One region of the Rossellomorea sp. GAMAL-10_SWC genome, then DNA from elsewhere that is predicted to be linked to it. Evidence: riboswitches for the same ligand, from Rfam matches in the RefSeq annotation. Region 1 holds a riboswitch; each other region holds the start of a gene.
What was found. Region 1 has a riboswitch for S-adenosylmethionine ahead of V5E38_RS03330 (LLM class oxidoreductase). Riboswitches for the same ligand answer to the same signal wherever they lie in the genome.
Positions count from the first base shown of each region.

Region 2: it holds a riboswitch for S-adenosylmethionine, as region 1 does, so the genes downstream of both, V5E38_RS23800 (methionine ABC transporter ATP-binding protein) here and V5E38_RS03330 (LLM class oxidoreductase) in region 1, are expected to answer to the same signal.
Region 3: it holds a riboswitch for S-adenosylmethionine, as region 1 does, so the genes downstream of both, mmuP (amino acid permease) here and V5E38_RS03330 (LLM class oxidoreductase) in region 1, are expected to answer to the same signal.
Region 4: it holds a riboswitch for S-adenosylmethionine, as region 1 does, so the genes downstream of both, metK (methionine adenosyltransferase) here and V5E38_RS03330 (LLM class oxidoreductase) in region 1, are expected to answer to the same signal.

Region 1 covers NZ_CP144911.1:680,134-684,512, reverse strand. Annotated here, with positions in the region: gene V5E38_RS03335 (ATP-grasp domain-containing protein) at 1-503, opposite strand, end outside; gene V5E38_RS03330 (LLM class oxidoreductase) at 519-1,568, opposite strand; SAM riboswitch class I at 1,730-1,836, opposite strand; gene V5E38_RS03325 (Ger(x)C family spore germination protein) at 1,989-3,080, opposite strand; gene V5E38_RS03320 (SLC5/6 family protein) at 3,077-4,168, opposite strand; gene V5E38_RS03315 (spore germination protein) at 4,169-4,379, opposite strand, start outside.
Region 2 covers NZ_CP144911.1:4,932,492-4,936,870, forward strand. Annotated here, with positions in the region: gene gcvH (glycine cleavage system protein GcvH) at 1-63, shown strand, start outside; gene V5E38_RS23785 (ribonuclease M5) at 280-630, shown strand; gene V5E38_RS23790 (thioredoxin family protein) at 646-969, shown strand; gene V5E38_RS23795 (hypothetical protein) at 1,173-1,535, shown strand; SAM riboswitch class I at 1,613-1,725, shown strand; gene V5E38_RS23800 (methionine ABC transporter ATP-binding protein) at 1,866-2,873, shown strand; gene V5E38_RS23805 (methionine ABC transporter permease) at 2,875-3,543, shown strand; gene metQ (MetQ/NlpA family ABC transporter substrate-binding protein) at 3,566-4,379, shown strand, end outside.
Region 3 covers NZ_CP144911.1:3,768,599-3,772,977, forward strand. Annotated here, with positions in the region: gene mmuM (homocysteine S-methyltransferase) at 1-600, opposite strand, end outside; gene mmuP (amino acid permease) at 575-1,984, opposite strand; SAM riboswitch class I at 2,068-2,174, opposite strand; T-box leader at 2,655-2,867, shown strand; gene proB (glutamate 5-kinase) at 2,972-4,075, shown strand; gene V5E38_RS18445 (glutamate-5-semialdehyde dehydrogenase) at 4,241-4,379, shown strand, end outside.
Region 4 covers NZ_CP144911.1:3,487,172-3,491,550, forward strand. Annotated here, with positions in the region: gene V5E38_RS17245 (NAD(P)-dependent alcohol dehydrogenase) at 1-406, opposite strand, end outside; gene metK (methionine adenosyltransferase) at 556-1,752, opposite strand; SAM riboswitch class I at 1,963-2,076, opposite strand; gene pckA (phosphoenolpyruvate carboxykinase (ATP)) at 2,388-3,974, shown strand; gene V5E38_RS17260 (hypothetical protein) at 4,173-4,379, shown strand, end outside.

The sequences.
Region 1 (4,379 bases):
GGTTCTTCAAAAGTCGGTCCATCGACATAAGCTTTTAAAGCATCAACACTATGGAATAACTGGACGCCTAGCCCTTTACCAGCGCGATTATGCTTCGTAATAAATGACTGTCCTTCAAAGCTATTAGCTGCTTTAAGAATGTTTTCTTTACCAACAGCTGCAATCGTTTTTGGCGTTTTAACACCATATTTGTTTAACTCTAAATATTGTAAAACCTTACTAACTTCTAGCTTCAAGGCATTCGTGCCATTTAACACCGTACGACCATGTGCTTCAAGCCAAGCTAATACTTGCCCAGTAAATTCCGCTGCGAAACGATGATCACGTGTATGAGAAGAAGCACTCATTCTGCTATAAAAGATCCCTTCTGGTGGTTCAGTTGATAAATCTACCGTACCTTCGTCTAGATGCCATTCCTCATAAGGAACTCCAAGCTCCTCTAATCTTTTTGTTAAATGCACAGTCCACTCACTATTTTCATGAATTACGTATACTTTGCTCATCTTTAAATCCCCTTTCTAGCTTTTTATTAAACTACGTTTTTGTTCTACTAATGGCATAACTTGCTTTGAAAAGCGTTCCATTTCCTCTAGTTGAGGTGAAAATTGTAATAATAATAAGTCTAAGCCAGCTTCTTCAAATTGTAAAATTCGGTCTGCAATTTGCTCTGGTGTTCCTACTAGTTTTGGTCTAAGACCACGATTAGAAACTGAGTAATCTTGTAATTGTATTTGTTGCTCTAATTGTGATTTTGTCGTGAAGTCTTTAAAACCAGCATATCCGCTTGAATCTTTCACTGTTGTAATTTTTTCTAGCTCAGCCAAAGCCTCTTCTTCTGTATCTCTACAAATAACATAAGCAGCCATACCGAAAGAACTTAAAGGTGCATTACCAGTTTGTTCACGGCGTACTTTCATATCTGTTACTTTCTGATTAATTTCTTCAATTGTTCCACCGTGCATCACATATGCGTCACATTTTTCAACGATTGTTTGCTTACCTTTTTCACTTTCACCACCTGCATAAAGAATCGGGTTTGGTCTTTGGACAGGTTTTGGAGCAAGTTTCGTATCCTTTAAGTCGTAAAATTTCCCTGAATAATTGAACGTTTCTTCTGTCCATAAGCCTTTTAGGACATCAATAAACTCCTCTGTACGAGCATAACGCTCATCATGTTCTGTAAAAATACCGCCATATTGACGAGCCTCTTCTGCCCACCATGCAGAAACGACGTTTAGCGTAAAACGACCGTTACTGATTTGATCGATATTAGCAGCCATTTTTGCTGTTACTGCAGGATTATGAAAACCTGGACGAATCGCAGTCATAATTTCGATTTTTTCCGTTACTGCAGCAAGTGCTGCTGCTGTTGACCAAGCTTCAAGTGAATCATGCTCTGGACCTTTAATATCGTTTAAATATAATTCAGCAATTAAAGTAGTCGAATATCCCCATCTTTCAGCTGATTGAATGACCGCTTTAGCATATTCAAATGTTGATGGCATGCTTTCGTCATCCACATTACGTAACCATCCTCCAAAAATCGGTAACCAAAAACCATATTTCATTTCTATTCTCTCCTTCATCCTCAAAATTGTCTAGTTTTCGCATTGGTTAAGTTGGATTTATATATAGTGGAATTCAGTTTTTGTTTAACCTTCCGCGAAATAAATAAAAAAAGAAAAAAGCCTCTTTCATTCAGAAAGAGGCATCGGAAACAATTGTTTTCGACTTATCTATCAGAATGATTTCATTCTGCAGGAAGTGGCACCGTTCCTAAATAAGGAGGTTGCCGGACGTCATAGGGCCTGATCCCTCGGTCACTCTCGATAAGTTTGAATTATGTAATTTCTTTAACTGAATCATAAATCCTAGTAAACACATTGTCAATAAGGGAATTCAAACATTTTATTAAGATAGCGCTTTGATCGTTGTATTTATTAGAAAAAATAAAGTTTTATAATTATTTAATTGACATTAAATCGAATTTAATACATAGTACCAGTTCCCTTTAGTTTCACTTCTGATTTTACTCGAAATTCAAGTTTCGGATAAATTTCTTCCCACTTATATATTTCTTTTTTTGTCACTCCGTATTTTGCTTGATAGTTTAAGCCAAGTCCAAGTGGATCAACATTTAATTCCTGTAGACGTACTAGAAATTTTTTTGTTCTTGAGCTCAAAATGATTGATGCTTTTTTCTCATACTCTTTCAATTCTCTATTTTGATGTAATGATTTTTTAGATTCTTCAATAAATCCTTTTACCTTTATATGAACGTCTACATATGGCTTTTTACTTTTAGGGACAACGATTTTCATGTCAGATTTCGTATTTCCAGCACTTACATAAAATTGATTTTTTCCTTTTCCAACATTAATTAATGTTGTTTTTTTTGGATTTAATAGCTCATTAAGTAATCTTGTTTCATCGCGATTTAATACTGCTTTAAATTTTGTTCCTTTAAAAACGGCGGAAGTATTAATTTTAAAGGAACTATCGAACGGTTCAATAATAGGTAAATATGGATCTATACCGTTTTCCTTCAATCGCATATAATAATCATTAAGTATCTCTGCCATAACGTATGGTGACCTATTTGATTCTTCATTAAAAGCTAACACAACAGCGTTACCCGCTAATCTCTCTGATTTGACCTTCCATGATAAAGTTTCTTTTGCAGAAGGTTCTCCTACAGCTACATAAGCAACGCCTTGAATATCTGGCCGTTTAATAAACCACTTCATCAAATCTATTTGGTTTTCAACTAGTAGCTCTTTATCGATAAGGATTACCCTACAATGAGCAAAATCTAATTTTTTATCTACTAAAGATTGGATTATTCTAATTGCCTCAGAAACTGAAGTTGATTTTTGAGAGATAATTTGAAAATCTGACTTACCTGCTCCAACCTGTGCTGAAGGGATTGCTAATTTCACTGACACAAGGTAGACCCCATTTTCATCTGTTTGGTCGATTCCTATCCCTACGACAAAAAAACGTTTATCAACATCAAGTAATTGGCAACCAGACATAAAACTTAATTCCATAATTAACAACAACGTTAAAATACGTTTCATGCTCTTTGCCTCCGAGATAAGAAAAAAATCAAAAATACTAATATAACTTCAGCTGGAAAACGGATATTTTGCCATATTTTAATCAGATCAAATAATTCTCTTTCGTTCATAATCATCTGCAGTATCATCGTAACGACTCCAAAAAATAGTAAGATCATAAACCCATAATATTTCCTTTTTTTAGCAGGTTTCAAATTATAATTAAAAAACATTCCTTCAAATAGTTTTAAACCAACATGCCATGTTAATATGCCAAATAGAAATGACAATAAAAGGAATATATAAAGCATCAAATATAGCACTCTTTCGATAAACCCATATTCCATTCTTAGAGAATCAGTTATAAAGATCCAAGGAAACACTACTTCATTGACTCCTTTTACACCTAAAAAAGCAATTGGGACGAAAAATGTAAAACTAATTACCACTAATCCGATTAAAGGCAAAACCCAAAGAAATTTTACAACCTTTTTAGTATCAAGATAACGATTGAGGATTGCTAAATTTATATACCCTGTGAAAAAATAAGTAGCAGCAGTAATAGAGCTATAACTAGGCATTTGCCAAAAGTAGTGGAGAATTCTTTTAATATGGACGAAATAAAAATATTTGCTTGACATAGCTTTATAAACGATAAAAAAAACAATTGGAGTAGCAACAAGAACCATTATTTCAATAACGTTTAGTATTGATTTTGTATGAGTATTTGCTCCAAATATAACAATAACTAGAAAAAAAGCTAAAACGTATTTCATATTTAACTCAGGAGTTAAGTACAGTACAGTTATATAAGTAAATGAAATTAAAACAAATGCTCCTGCAGCCAACCACATAATGCCTAAAAATGCTAAGTAAGTGTTTTTAATAAATGAGGGTAGCCGATTGGTAAAAATTTCAGGCAATCCTTTATTAGGAAATTTACTTATTCCGATCGTAAACAAATAAATAAAAATTCCGCCAATTAAAATACTTAACACCATAGATATAAGAGACCCATTAAATCGTTCGCCAATTAAAACCATTGGTACATTGATAATAATGTTCAACATCATTGTTAACAGTACAGTATTGTAAAAGTGACGAGTCAACTAGCTTTGCCCCTCCTTTGGGTTCTCACTTATCGTTTCAACTTTATCGGAAGATCCCCATTCAATCGCTAAAAAAGGAGTCCCAAAGCTTCGCTTATTAGCTAAATAACAGATAAGTAGAAGCATACCTCCGACTAATCCAACCATTCCAAATAGAGTTGCTAATATAATCAGTGGGTATCTAATACATCGAATTGAGAAACTCATTGAA
Region 2 (4,379 bases), 740 kb from region 1:
GCTTCTCAACTTGATGAGTTAATGACTGCTGGTCAATACGAAGAAATGATTAATCAAGACTAATTATCTAAAATTAAGCGTCCAAATTGGGCGCTTTTTTATTTTATGTGTATAATTAATGTAATAAAGCTTAACTTATTTACATAAAACATTATTTAAAGGGACATTTTCATTTAGGTAAAAAAAGGAAACAACAAAAGGGAAATCGAATATACTATATACAAAAGATTTTTAGTCAAAAGTTTTTGAGTCCTATACATTAGGTGATGCCCAGTGAATATTGAAGATCAAAGAAAAGTTATCATTGTCGAAGGTACTACTGATAAGAGAAAAATACAGACGATTATAAAGGAGCCTGTAGATATTATCTGTACGAATGGTACAGTTGGTACTTCAAAGCTAGATGAGCTTGCTGAAATGTTAGATTTAAGAGAAATTTATGTGTTAGTAGATGCAGATGAGGCTGGTGAAAAGCTTAGAAGACTGTTAAAAAGAGAATTTCCACAGGCAGAGCATCTGTACATTGATAGAAGTTATCGAGAAGTGGCAACAGCTCCGAGTCAACATTTAGCTAGTGTATTATTAGGGGCGGATATTTTAGTATTTACAGATTATTTACGTACAAATTAAAGAGGATTAAAGATCATGCAGCAATGGACAAAGAATGAAATAATGCAAAGAATTCAATCAAAAGAGACGACAGTTATTTATATTTATACCGCAATGTGTGGTACATGCCAAGTAGCTTCTAAAATGCTAGAAATTGTAAATGAGATTCTGCCAAATTTACCTATAAGCAAGGTGAATATTAATGAAATAGTGGAAGAAGCTCAAAACTGGAAGGTTGAAAGTGTACCTTGTTTACTTATTTTTGAAAATGGGGAAATGAAACAAAAAATCTACGCTTTCCAGTCAGTACCATATTTACATGAATTGTTAAAAAAATATAATTTATATATTAAACGATGAGTGCATACTGAATGTTGCACTCTTTTTATTTGGCTTAAAATATTTCCTGATATTAGACATATTTCTCGGGAAATGAGTTGAATGCTGTAGAAATAAAATTAAAATATAGATTTTTATCAAAGTAAATGTCGAGCGAAATATAAAGAATACACCTCTTATCTATGAGAAAATAAGATTAAAGAATCCAAGAAGAGGTGTTTATTATGGAAATCAAGGAGTGGATAGGACAAGCTAGAAACTTATTTATAAAAAAAGAATATTTACAAATTATTTTGCCCATCGAAGAAAGAATTGTAGAATTTAACTGTCTAAATGAAAAATTATTTATAAAGTTAAGTAAAAAGGCTCCTTTTATAGAGATAATTGATCGTTCGATTCCGCAACTTAGAGTTAATTTTTCGAAAGATGGATGGGAATATTTAAATTCAGGTTCGCAAAGATTAGGACTTTTATTAAAACTGAAAGATGCTTCTTTTGAAGGGAACTATCGATTATTACTACTAATGGAAACGATTTTTCAATATACAAGTGTTGAAAACGAAAAAAAACTTTTAGAAAATTGTTGACAATTAGTGTCTAACTTTGTAGAATTGGACTTACGTTAAAGAAATTACGTTAAACAACTTAATAGATCGTAAGATTACTCTTATCGAGAGAGGTGGAGGGACTGTGCCCTGTGAAACCCAGCAACCGTCAATGAGATCGTCATTGAAATGGTGCTAATTCCTGCAAAGCATGTGCTTTGAGAGATGAGAGAAAGGAATACTTTTTGTATGTTAAACCTTTCTGCTCATATGAGTTGAAAGGTTTTTTTATTATTACGAGACTAAAAAAGTACTTTCTTACAAAAAATTGAAAGATGAGTTGTTAGAATGTTTTGAAAGGAGAACGAATGTATGATTCAAATAAATAATGTAAGTAAAATATACAAAGGTAAAAAGGGCACAGTTACCGCAGTACAAAATGTTTCGTTAACGATTGAAGCAGGTGAAATTTTTGGCATGATCGGATATAGCGGCGCAGGGAAAAGTACGCTATTACGTATGCTAAATGGGCTTGAGGCGCCTACATCAGGTGAAGTCATTATAAATGGTCAATCGATTTCGAAATGTTCATCTAGTCAGTTAAGAAAAGCAAGACAGAAAATAGGGATGATTTTTCAGCATTTCAATTTATTGTGGTCAAGAACTGTATTAGAAAATATACTTTTCCCACTTGAAATTGCTAAGGTTCCAAAAAAAGAAAGCATTAATCGTGCGAAAGAATTAATCAAACTTGTAGGTCTTAAAGGTAGAGAGAATGCTTATCCTTCTGAACTTAGTGGAGGTCAAAAGCAACGCGTCGGAATTGCAAGAGCACTTGCTAATAACCCAGATGTTCTTTTATGCGATGAAGCGACTTCTGCATTGGATCCAGAGACAACAGATTCAATATTAGCTTTACTGACAAATATTAATAAACAGCTTGGTATTACAATTATCCTAATTACTCATGAAATGCATGTTATACAAAAGATATGCCAACGAGTAGCTGTAATGGAAAACGGAAATGTAGTAGAAGAAGGCCATGTTGTTGATGTATTTACTCGTCCAAAACAAGCAATTACAAAGAAATTTGTAACACAAATCAAAGGCAATGATGAAGACAGTAAAGTAATTTCTGAAGGTGATGGGAAGGATAATACTTACAAGCTAACCTTTAAAAATGGTCAAGCAGATCAGCCGCATATTTCTGAGGTTGTTAAGCACTTTGATATTGAGATTAACATTTTACAAGGAAAAATTGTTCAAACTGCTGAAGGCTCTTATGGGACAATGAAGATTCAACTTGTTGGAGACATAAATAACATCAAAGAAGCAATTGCTTACTTAGAATCAAAACAAGTTGAAGTGGAGGTAGCATAAGATGACACAACTTTTTCCGAATGTTGATTGGGATGCAATGCTTTTAGCTACTCAAGAAACATTATTCATGACAGTAATAGCTGCGCTTGCAACGTTCATTTTTGGACTAATTATAGGTTTATTCTTATTTTTAACTAGTAAAGACCAGTTGCTTGAAAATAAATTTTTTAATACAATCCTAGCAGCGTTTGTAAATATTTTTCGTTCAATACCGTTTATCATTTTAATTATTTTATTAATTCCATTTACGATCTTTATACTTGGCTCTATGCTTGGAGCAAAAGCAGCATTACCTGCATTAATTATTGGTGCTGCACCATTCTATGCAAGGATGGTCGAAATCGGATTACGTGAAATTGATAAAGGTGTAATCGAAGCTGCAAGAGCAATGGGGGCTAGTACCTTTACAATCATCCTAAAAGTATTAATTCCAGAAGCATTACCAGCAATTATTTCAGGCTTAACTGTTACTACAATCGCAATTGTTGGTTATACTGCAATGGCTGGTGTAGTAGGTGGTGGTGGACTTGGTAACTTAGCATTTATGGAAGGATACCAACGTTCTAATAACCAAGTAACGCTTGTTGCGACAGTAATTATTTTATTAATCGTATTCATTCTTCAATTTATTGGTGATTTAGTAACAACAAAAATAGATAAACGAGCTTAATCATATAAGGGAGGAACTAACAATGAAATTCAAAAAAATCGTAGGAATTTTAGGAGCAGGTGTTTTAGCATTATCTTTAGCAGCATGTAATAAAGGTGGAGAAGATAAAAATAAAGAATTAGTGGTTGGTGCATCAAATGTACCTCACGCAGTTATTTTAGAACAAGCTAAACCAATCCTTAAAAAAGAAGGAATTAACTTAAAAATTGTTAAATTCCAAGATTATGTATTACCAAATAAAGCACTTGCTTCAAAAGAATTAGATGCAAACTATTTCCAACACATTCCATATTTAGAAGCTCAAATGAAAGAAAATGGTTATAAATTTGAAAATGCTGGTGGAATCCACATCGAGCCGATCGGAGTTTACTCTAAAAAATATAAGAGCTTAGATGAGCTGCCAGATGGAGCTAAAATTATCATGAGTAGCTCAGTAGCTGACCATGGTCGTATGTTAAGCTTATTACAACAAGTAGGTTTAATTAAACTTAAAGCTGGAATTGATCCAACTACTGCTCAAATTAAAGACATTGCTGAGAATCCAAAACACTTAAAATTCCAAGCTGATGTAGACGCTGGAATGCTTCCAAAAGTTTATCAAAACAATGAAGGCGATGCAGTGTTAATTAACACAAACTACGCGATTGATGCTGGATTAAACCCAATGAAGGATGCTATTGCTTTAGAAGGTAAAGAATCTCCATATGTAAACATTATCGCTGTTCGTAAAGGTGACAAAGATAAAAAAGAAATCAAAGAACTTGTAAAAGTTTTACACTCTAAAGAAATTCAAGATTTCATCATAAAAAAATATAAAGGTGCAGTAGTACCTGTAA
Region 3 (4,379 bases), 1.9 Mb from region 1:
TAACGAAAAGGAAACCCACGCATATGTTTCTGGATACTCACGTAATAATGTATCTAATACTCTTGCTTCTTGCAAGGAAGGGATCGTTTCAAATGCCAATAGATCTGCACCTGCTTCAATTAACGCTGACATTCTCGAACGGTGAAAGTCTGCTAATGTTTTATCTGTCACACCATAGTTGCCTACATACTCTGAACCATCTGCAAGGTATGCCCCGTACGGCCCAACCGATGCAACAACCAATGGTTTAGGCCTATTCGTTTGCTTATTTTCCTTCCAAAAATCATCTCTTGCCCTTCTTGCAAGTAACACCGTTTTCTTAATTAATTCCAAAGCTTCCTGTTCTTGTATTCCACGCGCGGAAAAACCACTAATAGTAGCTTGATAGCTTGCTGTTATGGCACAGTCCGCACCAGCACGAAAATAGTCCGAATGAACCTGATAAATAAGTTCCGGATTTTCTAGTAACACACGTGCCGACCAAAGGGGATCGTCCAAATTACATCCATGCGCCTCCAATTCTGTAGCTAATGCTCCGTCAAGAAGCATAATGGAATGTTGGGATAAAATAGCATCAATTGGATTGACTTTGTTCGACATAATCTACGCCCCTCTTTTTTAAATTTTTTGTTAGATAATAACTTCCATAGCAAAACAAAATAAACGGTATGCCGCAATATAAGGCAATTCTCTGTGTTGGATCGAATGCAATTCCAATACACGATGCCAGACAAAGGATAAAAGAAGCAATTGGTACTAATGGATACAGTGGTGTGCGGTAAATCAAGTCCTTTTCAGAATTTCCTTCTTTCAAAAATTGTCTGCGAAATAGGAACTGGGAAGTACTAATACTCATCCAAACTACAACTACTGCTAGACCGGAAATGGAAACAAGTACGATATAGACAGTATCTGGTGCCACAATACTTGAGAGCAAAGCCAAAGCTCCACCCACCATGCTGAAAATGACGGCATTGATTGGAACACCTTGCTTCGTCATTTTTCCAAAAATCGGAGATATCGTATTCTTATTAGCAAGCGACCAAAGCATTCTAGAAGAGGCATAAAGGCCTGAGTTTGCCGCAGATAAAATAGCTGTTAAAATAACGAAATTCATTATGTCAGCTGAATATGGCACCCCAATTCGTTCTAGAACTGCAACAAAAGGGCTCTCTAATACACCAGCATCGGAAATAGGCAATAACGCAGATAAAACAAAAATCGTTCCTACAAAAAAGATGATCAATCTCCACAGAGTAGTTCGAATGGCCTTCGGTATCATTTTTTCCGGGTTCGCGGTTTCTCCAGCTGCAATGCCTATTAATTCTGTTCCCGAAAAAGCAAAATTAACCGAAAGCATGGTCATTATAATGCCCGTAGCACCATGAGGAAATAAACCTTCACTTGTAAAATTAGAAAATAATGGTGCTGCTTTTGAATGACTCATCGGAAGAAACCCTTGCATTGCCGCTGCTCCTAAAACAATAAAAATCACAATAGCAATAACCTTTATCGATGAAAACCAAAATTCGGATTCGGCGAAAAATTTAACAGTCATGACATTTAATACAAAGATCAAAATGGCAAAAATAGCACTCCATATCCAAACATTAATCGATGGAAACCATCGCTTCATAAGTAATCCTGCGGCTGTAAATTCAGAACCTAAAGCAACAGTCCAAGTTAACCAATACAACCAGGCTACTGTATACCCTGTACCCGGTCCAATGTATTTAACTGCATAACTGTGAAATGAGCCCGTTTCAGGCATATGTACGGAAAGCTCTCCTAAACATAGCATAACTAGATAAACCACTAGCGCACCAATAAGATAGGATAGTATTGTTCCAAACGGGCCAGCTTGTTGAATAGTGTAGCCCGAGCTTAAGAATAAGCCAGTTCCAATCACCCCACCAAGCGATAGCATGACTAAATGACGTGCTTGCATGTTCCTTTGAAATTCTTGCCCCTTTTTGTTCCCCATTACTACTCTCCTTTAGTTACTATCCAGAAAAAACAAAAACGCACTCTAAAAAAGAGTGCGCTACTGACAAATAAAAACGGAAGCTCTCATCTATCAGGTTATCACCCGCTGGAATTAGCACAGTGTCTACTTAAGCAGACCTGTTGCTGAGGCTTCAAAGGGCCAGTCCCTCCACCTCTCTGGATAAGAAATATTTTTTTATAACCATATCAATCCATTCGATAATTGTCAAGATAATTCGGTTTTTTTAAAAAATTATCAATTATTGACTTACTATTTTATCATTTCTTATGCAACTATTCTGCCATTTTGTTGAATAAAAAAAGCGATCATCTATTGAAGAATTGCAAGTTTTAGTTACATAAGACATTTAGTGACGTAACAAATCGTTTAATGACAAAATAAATATAAGGATACCACTAAATAATGTAAGGAAACTTATAAATTTTGGTTTTACAACTTGTATATTATTATATATTAACTAATCAAATTTTAAATCAATTGAAGATTAGTATTACATCACTATTAACAACATAATGAATATAAAAAAACTTATGTTTAGACATGAATTTCACTTTATGCTAGAAATGTTTAGAAAATTAATTTAATTTAAAAAATTCCTATTGACATAAAAACGCACTATATTGCATAATGTATAAAAATCAAAAATTGAAAATCGTCGAAGGGAACTAGTACATATATCTTCTTGCGAAAGAGAGTGGAATTCACCGGCTGAAAGATTCCTCGTATAGAAAGTATCGAACCTATCCCTGAGTCTTAAACGAAAGTTTAGGCGTATACCTTCGTTATAGGTGTCAAGCGGATATATATATTTATATCAATAAAGGTGGTACCGCGGAACAATGACCGTTTCGTCCTTTTTATTAAGGGCGAAGCGGTCATTTTTATTTTGCTCTTTATTGCTAAATAGCATGTTAGAAGTTTAATTTACAAAAAAATTCACATTTTAGAATAGGAGGGACAAAAGTGAAAAAACAGCGAATTGTCGTGAAAATTGGAAGCAGTTCCTTGGCAGTTAATCATGGAGGTATCTCTGAGGAACAGCTTTCTGATCATGTTGCTGCTTTGGCGCAATTGAAACAGGAAGGACATGAAGTGTTGCTGGTTACATCTGGGGCAATTGCTGCAGGTTTTTCTGCTCTTGGGTATCCAAGTCGACCTGTAACAATTAAAGGGAAGCAGGCTGCCGCAGCTGTAGGACAAAGTCTGTTAATGCAGGCGTATACGGAGGAATTCCGTAAATATGGTATCGTTACCGCGCAGATTTTGCTGACGAGAAATGATTTTTCTAGAAAAGATCAATACAGTAATGCATATGCCACTTTAGGAGAGCTACTAAATCGTTCCTCTCTTCCAATAATTAATGAAAATGATTCAATTTCTTTAGAGGAGCTGACTTTTGGTGATAATGATATGCTGTCAGCTTTAGTGAGTGGGCTTGTTTCGGCGGATATGCTCATGATTTTTACGGATGTGAACGGTTTATATGACCAAAACCCTCAGAAAAATGCGGACGCGAAAAAGTATTATTTCCTCCCTGAGGTTACGGAAGAAATTGCTTCTCTTGCTGAAGATGCGGGCTCAAAACTTGGGACTGGCGGTATGAGATCAAAAATCGATGCTGCAAAGACGGCACTATCTCTTGGAGTGAGTGTATTTATCGGAACAGGACGTGGACAGGAGAAGTTTTTAGATGTTTTGAAGGGTAAAGGTGATGGAACGTATATCGGTAATGCTCCTCAAAAAGTGATTAAGATGAACAAGCAATGGATCGCGCTACATTCGCTTGTTAGTGGACAAATTGAAGTAGATGCCGGGGCAGCCTCAGCCATCATTCATCATGGAAAAAGTCTTCTTCCTGCTGGTGTTACTAATGTGTCTGGGTTCTTTCGAGCGGGCGAAGTTGTGGAGGTCATCACACAACAAGGACTCTTGATAGGGAAAGGTCAGTGTAGATATAGTGCAGAGGAACTACAGGATATAAAAGGGATGCAGAGTCACGTCATTCAGGCTCAAGGCGTAAGACATAGCTATGAAGTCATTCATAGGGATAATTGGGTTTCATTTTAAGAATAGAGAGGATCCGTTCAAGTGAAGAGGGCGGAATCCTCCATCCTAAATCTGATTGATTCACCTAATATCTATGTAGAAAAGTCTTGGATGATCGTTCCAAGTTGTCAAAGTTAAACATGCCTCAAGTTTTTATATTTTGAATCTTTAAAGGAGGAAATGAAGATGAATGAAGTATTAGAAAAGGGACAAAAAGCGAAAAAGATAGCTGGAGAACTTGTTCTCAAATCCACAGTTCAAAAAAACAAGGCACTTGCTGCGATTGCGGATCAATTGATAATAGAAACACCCTATATTTTGGAGG
Region 4 (4,379 bases), 2.2 Mb from region 1:
GTACAGCTGCAGCTTGCTCAAAGGACATATTTATTGGTTTTTTAGCTAGAACACCTTCTTCATGTAAAGAGATATATTCAGCATTAGCTCCAAAAGTAAATCCACTATATCCAAAAACTTGATCACCTGTTTTAAAATTTCTTACGTTTTTGCCAACTGTGACTATTTCTCCTGCAAGCTCACAACCTGGTATTTGATTTTTCGGCTTAGTGAGGCCAAACATAAGTCGTGAAGGTAGCCAATACATAAAAGGAAAATCGGAGCTTCGAAGTTTTACATCTCCTGCGGTTACAGTTGTTGCGTGTATTTTAATTAATACCTCATCATCTTTTATTTTTGGTTTTTCAACTTCTGTTGTTTGAAGAACTTCTGGTGGACCATATTTTGTACATATAATCGCTTTCATTGGTTCCTCCATTACAAACTTTAATTGAGTCATTTAAACCTATGAAAAATGATTTTTAAGTATACCTCTATGTAGAATAAAACAGTGTGAATCTAACTAAACAAAAAAGACTGAATATAGCATATGCCATATTCAGCCTTAATCATTTATTATAGACCTGCTTCAGTTTTTAAAACTTCTGCTTTATCAGTACGCTCCCAAGGAAGATCGATATCTGTACGGCCAAAGTGACCATAAGCAGCAGTTTGTTTGTAAATTGGACGACGTAGGTCAAGCATTTTAATAATTCCAGCTGGACGTAGGTCGAAGTTGTTGCGAATTACTTCAACTAATTTTTCTTCTGAAACTTTACCTGTACCAAAAGTATCAATAGCGATTGAAACTGGTTTAGCTACACCAATTGCATATGCTAATTGAACTTCAGCTTTATCAGCTAAGCCAGCAGCCACGATGTTTTTCGCAACGTAACGTGCAGCGTAAGCAGCGGAACGGTCAACTTTAGTTGCATCTTTACCAGAGAATGCGCCACCACCGTGACGAGCATATCCACCGTAAGTATCAACAATAATTTTACGACCTGTTAAACCAGCATCCCCTTGAGGTCCACCGATTACGAAACGACCTGTTGGGTTGATAAAGAATTTTGTGTTTTCATCAATTAACTCAGCTGGTACAACTGGTTTAATTACAAGTTCTTTAATATCATTTTCAATTTGAGCTTGAGTAGCTTCTGGACCATGTTGTGTTGATACAACAATTGCATCAATACGAACTGGTTTGTTGTTTTCATCATACTCAACTGTTACTTGAGTTTTACCGTCTGGACGTAAGTAAGAAACTGTTTCATTTTTTCTAACTTCAGTTAAACGGCGAGCAATTTTGTGAGATAATGAAATTGGAAGTGGCATTAATTCAGGTGTTTCATTTACAGCAAAACCGAACATTAAACCTTGGTCTCCTGCACCGATTGCTTCAATTTCTTCATCTGTCATGCTACCTTCACGAGCTTCTAAAGCTTGGTCTACACCTAGAGCGATATCTGCTGATTGCTCATCGATAGAAGTTAAAACTGCACATGTATCTGCATCAAATCCGTATTTTGCACGGTCATAACCGATTTCACGGATTGTTTCGCGAACGATTTTTGGGATATCTACATAAGTAGAAGTTGTAATTTCACCTGCAACAAGTACTAAACCTGTTGTAACTGAAGTTTCCGCTGCTACACGAGCATTCGGATCATTTGCTAAAATTGCATCAAGAATTGAATCTGAGATTTGGTCACAGATTTTATCTGGATGTCCTTCTGTAACTGATTCTGAAGTAAATAAACGACGTTGTGACATTGAGTCCCCTCCTAAATTGAATGTGACGGATCTCTTTTTTCTCAACATAAGAATAAAAAGTTTGTTCCTATTCCTATGTTTCCCATTTAAGATAAAGATAACTCAGTGTAAATTACGAAATTGCCACTGTATTTAAGTTTTGAGCAAAAAAAAAGCCTTCCTCTTATCAAATATTACATGAGGAAAGGGTTCTTGGTTATTTACCTTTCGCTCTTATCGTCCAAGACATAAAAAAAGTCTTGCATCAGGTTCAGCACCTTTCACTAAAAGTGAGGTTGCTGGGCTTCGTAGGGCCTGTATCCCTCCACCTACTCGGGATAAGAGAGTATCCGTATGAAAAGTATCATATTAAAATTTCACTTTCTTGTCAACAATTTTCATCATAACTTAAACATAATTCTACAATAACTTTATCTCTACATTCATTTCTATTTAATGGGAAATTACTAATTATTATACTTACATTTAATAAACTACTTCATTAAATAAGTAAATTTTACTCAAATTTATTTTTTAATCAAATTCATAACACATTTTGCCAACTAATAGTATACACTATTAAAATAAATGTGTTATACTATTTATCGAGATACCTACATGGCAGACAAATTATATTTAAAGGATGGTATTAGTATATGAAGACAGTTGATGTAAACTTTGAATTAAACGAATTACTTACTAGTAATCAAGTGTATAACCAACTAAGCGTTTCTGAGTTAGTTGAAAAAGTCCTAACAAGACAAGAAGGAATTTTAACGTCAACAGGAGCAGTTAGCGTTTCAACAGGCAAATATACTGGACGTTCACCTAAAGATAAATTTATTGTTCAAGAGGCATCTGTTGAAAATTTAATCGATTGGGGTTCAGTAAATCAACCAATCTCTGCTGACGTATTCGAAAAATTATATAGCAAAGTACTTAACTACTTAAAAGATCGTAACGAATTATTCTTATTTAAAGGATTTGCTGGTGCTGACACGGAGTATCGTTTACCTATCCAAGTAATTAACGAATTTGCATGGCACAACTTATTTGCTCATCAATTATTTATTCGCCCAACTGAGCAAGAGCTGCAAACTCATGAAGCAGAATTTACAATTGTTTCTGCTCCAACATTTAAAGCAGACCCAGTAGTTGATGGAACAAATTCAGAAGCATTTGTTATTGTATCATTTGAAAAGAAAATTATCTTAATTGGTGGAACGGAATATGCTGGAGAAATGAAAAAATCTATTTTCTCAATCATGAATTTCCTATTACCACAAAATAATGTTTTACCAATGCACTGTTCTGCTAACGTAGGTAGCGAAGGCGATGTAGCATTATTCTTTGGACTTTCAGGAACTGGTAAAACTACATTATCTGCAGATGCAGACCGTAAGTTAATCGGTGATGATGAGCACGGCTGGTCAGATAATGGTGTATTCAATATTGAAGGCGGTTGCTACGCTAAATGTATCAATTTAACATTTGAAAAAGAGCCACAAATTTTCTCTGCAATTAAATTTGGTACAGTGTTAGAAAATGTTGTTGTTAAATCTGATAGCCGTTTAGCTGACTATGATGATACAACTTTAACAGAAAATACTCGTGCTGCATACCCAATGCAAGCAATTCAAAATATCATTGAGCCAAGTGTTGCTGGTCATCCGCATGCAATTATCTTTTTAACAGCTGATGCATTTGGAGTATTACCTCCAATCAGTAAACTAACAAAAGAGCAAGCTATGTACCACTTCTTAAGTGGATTTACTAGTAAATTAGCAGGTACTGAGCGTGGCGTTACTTCTCCACAAGTAACATTCTCAACATGTTTCGGATCACCATTCTTACCGCTTCCAGCTGTAGAATATGCAAAAATGCTTGGTGAAAAAATTGAAAAACATAATGTAAATGTATTCTTAGTAAACACTGGTTGGACTGGTGGAGAATATGGCGTTGGTAAACGTATGAATCTTTCTTACACAAGAGCAATGGTTCACGCTGCACTTGAAGGTGATTTAAACAACATTGAAACTACACAAGATGAGTTTTTCGGTTTAGCAATTCCAACTCATGTACCTGGTGTACCTGATAGCGTATTAGTTCCTTCAACTACTTGGGAAGACAAATCAGCTTATGATCAAAAAGCTCTTGAATTAGTAACTAAATTCAAAGAAAACTTCAAAAAATTTGAAGGCTTTGATGCTAAATTAGCTGAACTTGGTGGACCTTTAAAATAATCTAATAAAGTAAAATGTAAGGGCTGTCCAATAAGTCGGGATTTATGACTTTTTGGCAGCCTTTTTTTATTTAACAACTAGATTACTCATTAAAAGGAAATTTTTTACATTTAAAGAATAAGATTAATATAATATTGAATTTGACTGAATATCATTAATACTCACCAGTTATTTTATCGGATTTAATGGAGGATTTTAATGAGATCAATAAAGTTATTAACTCTGATTTTTTCATTTACAGCAATTTTATTAACTACCTATTTTTTACTTAATACTGGTACCTCGTCTCAAAAATTAGATAAGCATGATTCACAAACATCTAAAGAAAGTGAGCCGAATATTGAATCTTTATCCAAAAGATATTTTGAAATAAAAAATTCTGACAATCAATTACTTTATGGAGTT